2 regions of the Pseudomonas sp. VEM90 genome follow, and region 2 is predicted to be linked to the other one. Evidence: predicted binding sites of a transcription regulator. Region 2 holds the regulator's gene; the other holds the start of a gene.
The links. Region 2 encodes FliA, which starts transcription of late flagellar genes. Its sites were predicted from a motif close to CTAAAGTTTNNNNNNNNNNNGCCGNTAA; they were not measured.
Positions count from the first base shown of each region.

Region 1: the regulator FliA is predicted to act here: its motif matches at 2,719-2,746, upstream of flgM (flagellar biosynthesis anti-sigma factor FlgM).

Region 1 covers NZ_JBTRAR010000034.1:70-5,301, forward strand. The annotation lists gene cheR (protein-glutamate O-methyltransferase CheR) at 1-818, opposite strand, end outside; gene ACYCCG_RS24525 (chemotaxis protein CheV) at 871-1,800, opposite strand; gene flgA (flagellar basal body P-ring formation chaperone FlgA) at 1,878-2,618, shown strand; gene flgM (flagellar biosynthesis anti-sigma factor FlgM) at 2,783-3,097, shown strand; gene ACYCCG_RS24540 (flagella synthesis protein FlgN) at 3,147-3,614, shown strand; gene ACYCCG_RS24545 (flagellar brake protein) at 3,694-4,437, shown strand; gene ACYCCG_RS24550 (MFS transporter) at 4,531-5,232, opposite strand, start outside.
Region 2 covers NZ_JBTRAR010000008.1:41,311-46,542, forward strand. The annotation lists gene flhF (flagellar biosynthesis protein FlhF) at 1-1,014, shown strand, start outside; gene fleN (flagellar synthesis regulator FleN) at 1,108-1,941, shown strand; gene fliA (RNA polymerase sigma factor FliA) at 1,938-2,678, shown strand; gene ACYCCG_RS10005 (chemotaxis response regulator CheY) at 2,786-3,160, shown strand; gene ACYCCG_RS10010 (protein phosphatase CheZ) at 3,183-3,971, shown strand; gene ACYCCG_RS10015 (chemotaxis protein CheA) at 3,984-5,232, shown strand, end outside.

The DNA.
Region 1 (5,232 bases), on a different contig from region 2:
TGGTAGATGATCCCCGGGCTGCACTGCACCATCTGGTAATGGTCCGGCAAGCCGTTCAGCGCTTCCGAGGCGCCGAGGAACAGGTAACCACCGGGCTTGAGGGTACTGTGAATGCGCAGCAGGATGTCCTTCTTCACCTGCGCCGAGAAATAGATCAGCACATTGCGGCAGAACACGATATCGAACTTGCCCAGACTGGCATAGCTGTCGAGCAGGTTGAACGAGCGGAACTCGACACGGCTGCGAATCGCTGGCTTGACCGCCCAGCGCCCCGGTCCCTTGGGGTCGAAGTAGCGCTGCAAGCGTTCCTGGGACAAGCCGCGGGCAATCGCCAGGCTGTCGTATTCGCCAGTCTTGCAGTTGGTCAGCATGGTGCCGGAGAGGTCGGTGGCGACGATCTGCGCCCCCATCTTCAACTGGCCGAGGTTGCTGCGCTCGAACTCATCGATCGCCATCGAGATGGAATACGGCTCCTGCCCCGACGAACAGGCCGCCGACCACATGCGCAGTCGCTGGCCGGGGTTGTTGCGAATGAACTCGGGGATAACCTTGTTCTTCAGCACTTCGAACGGATAGGTGTCGCGAAACCACAGGGTCTCGTTGGTGGTCATGGCATCGACCACCTGCTCGCGCAAGCCGCCGCGCGGCTGGGCCTGAATGCGCTGCACCAGCTCACCCAGGCTCTTGATGCCCTGTTGTTCCATCAGCTTGTTGAGACGGCTGGAAACCAGGTACTGCTTATTCTCGCCCAGCAGGATGCCACAGGCTTTCTCCAGGAAGACCCGGAACTGTTCGAAATCCAAATTACCCGTAGACACTACTGCCGCCTCTTTTCAATCACTGGTGCCGAGGGGCATGCCCCCGGCTGCTTCAATGCGCTGCCTTGATCCGGTCGACCACCCGTTGGGCCAGGTCGTCCGGCTTGAACTTGGCCAGGAAGTCATCGGCGCCGACCTTCTTGACCATTGCCTGGTTGAACACCCCGGAAAGCGAAGTATGCAGGCAGATGTGCAACTTTTGCATGCGCGGATCGCTGCGAATCTCCGCCGTTAGCGTATAGCCGTCCATTTCCGGCATTTCAATGTCCGAGATCATCATCAGGAACTCTTCTTCCGGCTTTTTGCCCTCATCCACCAGCTGACGCAGGTAGTTCAGCGCCTGACGACCATCATTGAGCGCCACCACCTCGACCCCTACGGTCTGCAGGCAACGGCTGACCTGCTTGCGCGCCACCGACGAGTCGTCGACGGTCAGCACCCGCATCAATACCGCCTTGTCCTGCACCTCGGCATCGATCACACCGGCCGATACCGACTCGGACGACGGCGACACTTCGGCCAGCACCTTCTCCACATCGATGATCTCGACCATGCGGTTGTCCACCCGGGTGACCGCAGTCAGATAGTGGTCACGGCCGGTCCCCTTGGGTGGCGGATGAATCTCTTCCCAGTTCATGTTGACGATGCGCTCCACCGAATGCACCAGGAAGCCTTGGGTCTTGGTGTTGTACTCGGTGATGATCACGAAGCTGTTGCGTGTGTCTTCCTGCAGCGGCCGCAACCCGGTGGCCATCGACAAGTCGAGGATCGGGATGGTCGCCCCGCGAATATTGGCAACGCCACGCACCACAGGGTGCGCCTTGGGCAGCAAGGTCAGCGCAGGGCATTGCAGTACTTCCCTGACCTTGAACACATTGATGCCGTAAAGCTGTTCGCCATTGAGGCGGAACAGCAGCAATTCCAGGCGATTCTGCCCCACCAGCTGCGTGCGCTGGTTGACCGAATCCATAACACCCGCCATGCCAGACTCCTTAACGTTTCAGCCTTTCGTTGCCACTCAGGTAGCGAGTCGGCACGGGCTTTGCTTTTTTGAGTGTCATGCACACGAAAACGACATTTTCCCGACGATTGACACGCCTGCTGGCCACGCTGTGCCTGCTGATGCCCGGCGTTCGCACGGTAGCGGACGCGTTCACCTTGCCTGAACAGCTTATCGGTGTCACCCAAGGGTTTCTTGAATTCACCGTTGAAGATTATCTGTCCACCACCCAGACGGCCGGCCGCTATGAAATCCAGGTCAACCCGCTGGACCCACGCCTGCGCATGCCGTTGTGCAGCCAGCAGCTGGACGCTTCGTTGGAAAGCCCGGCCAAGCCGCTGGGCCGGGTGACGGTAAGGATACGCTGCAACGGCGCAGCACCGTGGACGGTATTTGTACCGGCCACCGTGCGACTTTTCCGCGACGTGGTAGTGGTAACCCGCCCGCTCAAGCGCGACAACACGGTCGGCGAAGGTGACGTGGCCCTGCGCGAGCGCGATGTCGGCACCCTGGGCCAGGGCTTTCTGACCGAACTGGACCAGGCGGTGGGCATGAAGATGCTGCGCCCCACGGTGATCGACCAGGTGCTCACCCCGCAACACCTGGAACAGGCCGAGGTGGTTCGCAAGGGTGACCATGTGGTGATCATTGCCCGCAGTGGCAGCCTGAGCGTGCGCATGCCGGGCGAAGCCCTGAGCAAAGGCGGCCTGAGCGAGCAAATCCGGGTACGCAACCTCAACTCCAAACGCGTGGTCAAGGCCAGGGTTACCGGGCCTGGCCAGGTCGAGGTCAGTATGTAGGCCAACCACCAGATTGCGCTGGCAGTGAGGAACCGCTTTTCCTAAACTGTGTCAGAACACGGGTTCGCGGGCTTGCCGACAGGCGGCAGTGCATTTGTGCCTAAAGTTTATATCGGGTTGGCCGAAAACAAGGCAAGCGTCCAAATACCCAGAGGTTTCTGATTATGGTCATCGACTTCAGTCGTTTGAATAACTCTCCGTCCGTCACGGGCGGCGTACGCGGCAACACCGCGTCCGGCAGCGCCGAAAAACCGGCAGCCAGCCAGGAAGCGGCAAGCGCCACCAATGCCAGCGGAGAAGCAGTACACCTCAGCCAGGAGGCCCAGCAGTTGCAGAAGATCAGCGACAAGCTGCGCGACGAGCCGGTGGTCAACAGCGCCCGCGTGGCCGAGTTGAAACAGGCGATCGCCGACGGCAGCTACCAGGTCGATGCCGGCCGGGTCGCCAGCAAACTGCTTGATTTCGAAGCCCAGCGCTGACCGTACGGCGCGCTGACTTCACGGACGCTAGAAAAGCCAAGAGTTAGCCATGCACGACACCACCTTGCTGCAACTGATCGAAGATGACATTGCCCCGATGCAGGAACTGCTCGACCTTCTGCACAAGGAAGCAATCGCCCTGCATGGCCGCGACATGCCGCTGCTGGAGCAAATCCTGGCGCGCAAGCAGTCGTTGATCATCTTGCTCGAGCAGCACGGCCAGCGCCGCAGCCAATTGCTCGGCAGCCTGGGCCTGAGTGCCGACCGCACCGGTGTGCAGGCTGTAGCCGCGCAGTCACCCCATGGTGATGTGATGCTGCAGCGGCTCGACATGCTGTCGCAACTGATGGACGACTGCCAGCAGGTCAACCAGACCAATGGCCGGATCATCCAGGTGCAGCAGCAGGTCACCAACAACCAGATCCGCATCCTTCAGGGCGGCGATTCGCCCTCACTCTACGACAGCCGTGGCAGCACCTCGCCTCTGGCCAAGCCGCGTGCGCTCAGCCAAGTGTGATTTTTCTATCAAGGCACAGAACATAGTGGCAAAATGCCGTCACTTGCGTGTGTCGCTTTTGCCTGGAGAACGATAAGCTGTGTTCAATGAATCCGATGCCCCGCAGCCACCCAAGGTGTTGAGCACCCCCTTGGAGATTGCGGCCAACTTGCGGCAGCTGCAGGAAAGCCACGACCCCCTGATCATCACCTTCCACGACCGCAGCCAGCGCTTCCAGAGCTATGTGGTGCGCGTGGACCGCGAAAGCAACACCCTGGCGCTGGACGAGATGATCCCCCGTGACGGCGAGAAATTCATCGAGAACGGCGAGCACTTCCGCGTCGAAGGCTTCCACGATGGTGTACGCATCGCCTGGGAATGCGATCACGAGCTGAAAATCAGCGAAGTCGACGGCCACCGCTGCTACAGCGGCGCCCTGCCGCAAGAGATGACCTACCACCAGCGCCGCAACGCCTTCCGCGCCGCGCTGAAGCTATCGCAACTGGTCGACATCATCCTCGACGGGGCTCACCTCAAGGGCAACGGCGCCATGCGAGGCAAGCTGCTGGATATCTCGGCCACCGGCTGCAAACTGCGCTTCGAAGGCAATATCGAAGACCGCTTGCAACTGGGCCAGGTGTATGAGCGTTTCAAGGCGGGCAACCCGCTGGGCCTGGTGGATACCATGGTCGAACTGCGTCATCTGCACTATGAAGAGCGCATCAACACTACCTTTGCCGGCGTGCGCTTCCACAATCTGAGCGGGCAGGCTCAACGCAAGATCGAGAGTTTCGTGTACCAGCTGCAGCGTGAGGCGCGGCGGTTCGACAAGGACGATTATTGATCGTCAGTCGGTAAAACAGAAAACGCCACCTGCTGAGGTGGCGTTTTCATTTGTGTTTCTGCTGGGCTGGCCTCTTCGCGGGTAAACCCGCTCCTACACTGACTTGCTGACCTCTTCAGGTTCAGGCGCCTGTTGCTGCGCGCCCTTCTCTTCATCCTCGGTGTCTTCAGCCGCCACCGGCGCCTGCATCACGTCCTGCACGGTCTGCTCATCCACCCGCGGGTCCAGCGCCGCCGACAACGGCGAACCGGCCGCCGGCATTGCCACGTGGCCCAGCGGTGCATCCTGTACCTGATGCAGGCCGGTAACCGCTTTCGGCCGAATGCGCCAGACCAGCACCAGGGCAAAGAATACGAAGAAGGCATACAGCATCTGCGCACCCAATACCTTCATCAGAACCCCTGCCGCCAGCGGGCCGACACATGCACCCACACCGTAGGTCACCAACAGCATCGCCGTCAGCGATACCCGGCGCTCGCTTTCAACGTGGTCATTGGAGAAGGCAACCGCCAGCGGGTACAGGCAGAACTGCAGCAACGAGATCAGGAAGCCGATACCAAACAGCAACTCCAGCGGCACACTGGGCAGTATTGCCAATGGCGCAGCAGCCAGTGCCAGCCCCACCGCCACGCTACGAATCAGCACGGCCCGGTCATAACGGTCAGACAACCAGCCCAGCGGCCACTGCACCAGCAGGCCGGCAAAAATGCAGCTACCCATGAACAGACCGATCTGTTCGGTACTCATGCCCTGGCTTGACGCATATAAAGGCGCCAGACCGTAGAACGAGCCGAC
Region 2 (5,232 bases):
GCTGCCGAACCGTTGGTCGAGCCGCACGCCGATATCCCTGAGGCAGCCGCCGCACCGGTTGCTGCACCGGTTGATCCGCGCCTGTTCGATGCCATGCGTTCCGAACTGTCGGGCCTGCGCGAGTTGCTGGAAGTGCAACTCGGTTCACTGGCCTGGAATCAGCTGCAGGGCAGCAAGCCGCAGCAGGCCAACCTTTGGCGCCGCCTGCAGCGCATCGGCCTGTCGGGGCCGATTGCCCGCGAGTTGCTGGACCTGACCGCCGAGATCGAAGAGCCGCGCCAGGCCTGGCGCATGCTGCTGGCTCACTTGGCGCGGATGATCGAAATACCTGAAGTCGAGCCGATCGAAGAGGGCGGCGTGATCGCCGTGGTGGGCCCGGCGGGCATGGGCAAGACCACCACCCTGGCCAAGCTGGCCGCGCGCTACGTGCTCAAGTACGGCGCGCAGAACCTGGCGCTGGTGAGCATGGACAGCTTCCGTATCGGCGCCCAGGAGCAGCTCAAGACCCTGGGCCGCATCCTCAACGTGCCGGTGACTTACGTCGACCCGGGCCAGTCGCTGGCAGCAGCGCTGGAGCCGCTGCTGCGCAAGCGCGTGGTGCTGATCGATACTGCCGGCCTGCAGGCCAGCGACCCTGCGCTGCGCATGCAACTGGAAACCCTGGCCGGGCGTGGCATTGCCGCGAAGAACTACCTGGTGCTGGCCACCACCAGCCAGAAGCAGGTGCTGACCGCCGCCTACCACAGCTACAAGCGCTGTGGCCTGGCCGGTTGCATCCTGACCAAGCTCGATGAAACGGCAAGCCTTGGCGATGTGTTGAGCCTTGCCATCAGTCATGAACTGCCAGTGGCCTATCTTACCGATGGCCCACGCATTCCTGACGACCTGCACCTGCCGCGGGGCCACCAGTTGGTCACGCGGGCCGTGAATGTGCAGCAGCAGGACGAGCCCAGCGAAGAGGCCATGGCCGACATGTTCGCTGATCTCTATCACAACCCACGGCGAGCGGGTTGACCATGAAGCGTGTGCAAAGTCGCTATGCCAAGGGGCACGCAGAATTGCCCTACGTGTGGCCTGAGTCCCAGCGAGACAAGGTAAAGAACAGACATGGGTAGCATGCATCCCGTACAGGTGATCGCCGTGACCGGTGGCAAAGGTGGCGTCGGCAAGACTAACGTTTCAGTGAACTTGTCCCTGGCGCTGGCCGAGCTTGGCCGCAGGGTCATGTTACTGGACGCCGACCTGGGCCTGGCCAATGTCGACGTGTTGCTGGGCCTTGCCCCCAAACGTACCCTCGCCGATGTCATCGAAGGGCGTTGCGAGCTGCGTGACGTGATGCTGCAGGGCCCTGGTGGTGTGCGCATCGTGCCGGCAGCCTCGGGCACCCAGAGCATGGTGCACCTGGCCCCGGCCCAGCACGCCGGGCTGATCCAGGCGTTCAGCGAAATCGGTGACAACCTCGATGTGTTGGTGATCGATACTGCTGCGGGTATTGGTGACTCGGTGGTCAGCTTCGTTCGTGCCGCCCAGGAAGTGCTGTTGGTGGTGTGTGATGAACCTACCTCGATTACCGATGCCTACGCGTTGATCAAGCTGCTCAACCGCGACTACGGCATGAACCGTTTCCGTGTCTTGGCCAACATGGCGCAGAGCCCGCAGGAAGGGCGTAACCTGTTTGCCAAGCTGACCAAGGTCACCGATCGCTTCCTTGACGTTGCCCTGCAGTACGTGGGTGCCGTGCCTTACGACGAATGCGTGCGCAAGGCGGTGCAGAAGCAGCGTGCCGTCTACGAAGCCTTCCCCCGCTCCAAGTGTGCACTGGCCTTCAAGGCGATTGCGCAGAAGGTCGACAGCTGGCCGCTGCCGGCCAACCCGCGCGGTCATCTGGAGTTCTTTGTCGAGCGCTTGGTGCAACCCACCAGCGCGGGACCCGTACTATGAACGCCAGCGGTTTCAAGATGTACAGCCGGGCGGCGAAGGATGCCCAGTACGAGCTGATCGAACGCTACGCCCCGCTGGTCAAGCGCATCGCCTACCACCTGTTGGCCCGCTTGCCGGCCAACGTACAGGTCGAGGACCTGATCCAGGCCGGCATGATCGGCCTGCTGGAAGTGGCCAACAAATACGACGCCAGCAAGGGCGCCAGCTTTGAGACTTACGCGGGTATCCGCATCCGCGGCGCCATGCTGGACGAAGTGCGCAAAGGTGACTGGGCACCGCGTTCGGTGCACCGCAACACTCGTATGGTCAGTGATGCCATGCGTGCAGTAGAAGCCAGAACAGGCCGTGACGCTAAAGATCATGAAGTTGCTGCCGAACTCCAATTGAGTCTCGATGATTACTACGGGATCTTGAACGATACCCTGGGCAGCCGCCTGTTCAGCTTCGACGACCTGTTGCAGGATGGCGAGCACGAAGGGCTGCATGAGGATGGCGCCAGTGGCCAGGTCGAACCTGCGCGCGGGCTGGAGGAGGAGCGCTTCCAGGCTGCCCTGACCGAGGCTATCGCCAACCTGCCGGAGCGTGAGCGTCTGGTGCTGGCGCTGTACTACGACGAAGAGCTGAACCTCAAGGAGATCGGTGAGGTGCTGGGGGTCAGCGAGTCGCGGGTCAGCCAGTTGCACAGTCAGTGTGCCGCGCGCCTGCGCAGCCGCCTGGGGGAATGGCGGGCGCGTTGAGCCCGCTGTCGTTGCAGTCGTTTTCCACGTTGTACCGAATTGAATGAGTGCGTGCTCGGTAGGCCGAGCGCGTTTGAGACTGCTTGGAGGTCTAATTGGACAAGAACATGAAAATCCTCATCGTTGACGACTTTTCGACGATGCGGCGGATCATCAAGAACCTGTTGCGTGACCTGGGTTTCACCAACACCGATGAAGCCGATGACGGCACCACGGCGTTGCCAATGCTGGAAAACGGTCACTACGACTTCCTGGTGACCGACTGGAACATGCCGGGCATGTCCGGCATCGACCTGCTGCGTAAAGTGCGTGCCAGCGACAAGCTGAAAAGCATGCCGGTGTTGATGGTGACCGCTGAAGCCAAGCGCGACCAGATCATTGAAGCGGCCCAAGCCGGCGTCAATGGTTATGTGGTCAAGCCGTTCACCGCTCAGGTGCTCAAAGAGAAGATCGAGAAGATCTTCGAACGCGTCAACGGCTGAGTCACGTTACGGGGGGCGCGTCATGGATTCATCACAAACGTCTTTGGGCGAGTTCGAATCGACCCTGAAGAAGCATGCCCAGGAGTTGGTCGAAAGCCTGGAGCGGGGCCGTTTCGGCGAGGCGGTGCAACTGATTCACGAGTTGAACCAGACCCGCGACCGCGGCCTGTATCAGGAAGTCGGCAAGCTGACTCGCGAGTTGCACAGCGCCATCGTCAGTTTCCAGATCGACCCCACCATGCCGCAGGCAGAAGAGGTGTCGCAGATCACCGACGCCACCGAGCGCCTGTCTTACGTGGTCAAGCTCACCGAAGGCGCGGCCAACCGCACCATGGACCTGGTCGAGGAAAGCACACCAGTGCTCAATGAGCTGGCCAGCGAGGCCAAGGCCCTGAGCACCGACTGGCAGCGCTTCATGCGCCGCGAAGTGGCTGCGCCGGAATTTCGTGATCTGGTCAAGCGAGTCGACAGTTTCCTGACGCATAGCGCTGAGGGTAACCGCAAGGTTTCCGGGCACCTCAATGACATTTTGCTGGCCCAGGACTATCAGGACCTGACCGGCCAGGTGATCAAGCGCGTCACCACACTGGTGACCGAGGTGGAAAGCAACCTGCTCAAGCTGGTGCTGATGGCCAGCCAGGTCGACCGCTTTGCCGGTATAAACCATGATCACGATCAATTGCGTGCAGAAAAAGATCGAGAAAAACATCCGACTCGGGGTGAAGGTCCGCAGATTCATGCCGATAAGCGTGAAGACGTCGTGTCCGGTCAGGACGATGTCGATGATCTGCTGTCCAGCCTTGGTTTTTAAGGAGCACGTTTGATGAGCTTCGGCGCCGATGAAGAAATCCTCCAGGATTTCCTGGTAGAAGCCGGCGAAATTCTTGAGCAATTGTCCGAGCAACTGGTCGAGCTGGAAAGCCGGCCTGACGATGCCGACCTGCTCAATGCGATCTTTCGCGGTTTCCACACTGTAAAAGGGGGCGCCGGCTTCCTTCAGCTGAACGAGCTGGTGGAGTGCTGCCATATCGCCGAGAACGTGTTCGACGTCCTGCGCAAAGGTGAGCGCCGGGTCGATGCGGAACTGATGGATGTGGTGCTCGAGGCACTGGATACGGTCAACAGCATGTTTGGCCAGGTGCGCGAGCGTGCTGAAGTGACGCCGGCCACCCCCGAGCTGCTGGCAGCGTTGGCGCGCCTGGCCGAACCTGGCGCAGCCGAAGCTGTTGCAGCGCCGCCGCCGGCCCCGGTTGCCGACGTGGCGGTTGCGGCTCCTGCCGAGGCCGAAGAGCAGCACCAGGACATCACTGACAGCGAGTTTGAGCAGTTGCTCGATTCGCTCGATGCGGTCAAGGCGCAAGCAGCGGCCGACGAGCAGATGCAGGGCGAGACTGTCAGTGGCGCTGGTGATGAAATCACCGACGCCGAGTTCGAGTCGCTGCTGGACCAGTTGCACGGCAAGGGCCAGTTCAGTGTCGAGGTTGCGGCGCCGCCGGTTGCCGTCAGCAGCGAAGCGACCAGTGATGAGATCACCGACGCCGAATTCGAATCGCTGCTCGACCAACTGCATGGCAAGGGCACCTTCCAGGTCGATGCCTTGCCAGCCGCCCAGACACCAGCACCTGCCGTGCCAGACAGCAGCGCAGCCAGCGATGAAATCAGCGAGCACGAATTCGAAGCCCTGCTGGACCAGTTGCACGGCAAGGGCAAGTTCGGTGGCGATGTTGCCGCTGTAGAAGCCCCGGCTGCTGCCCAGGCGCAAGCGCCGGCTGCCGCCAAGGCCGAAAGCCAGCCGGTGGCCAAGCCAGCCGCCGCGCCAGCGCCTTCGCCGGCCAGCAAACCTGCCGCGGCGCCTCGCGCGCCAGCCCCGGCCGCCGAAAAGCATGCCGCCAGCGAAGCAGAAACCACGGTGCGCGTCGATACCGCGCGCCTGGACGAGATCATGAACATGGTCGGCGAGCTGGTGCTGGTGCGTAACCGCCTGGTGCGCCTGGGCCTGAACAGCGGCGACGAGGCCATGTCCAAGGCCGTGTCCAACCTCGACGTGGTCACCGCCGACCTGCAGACTGCGG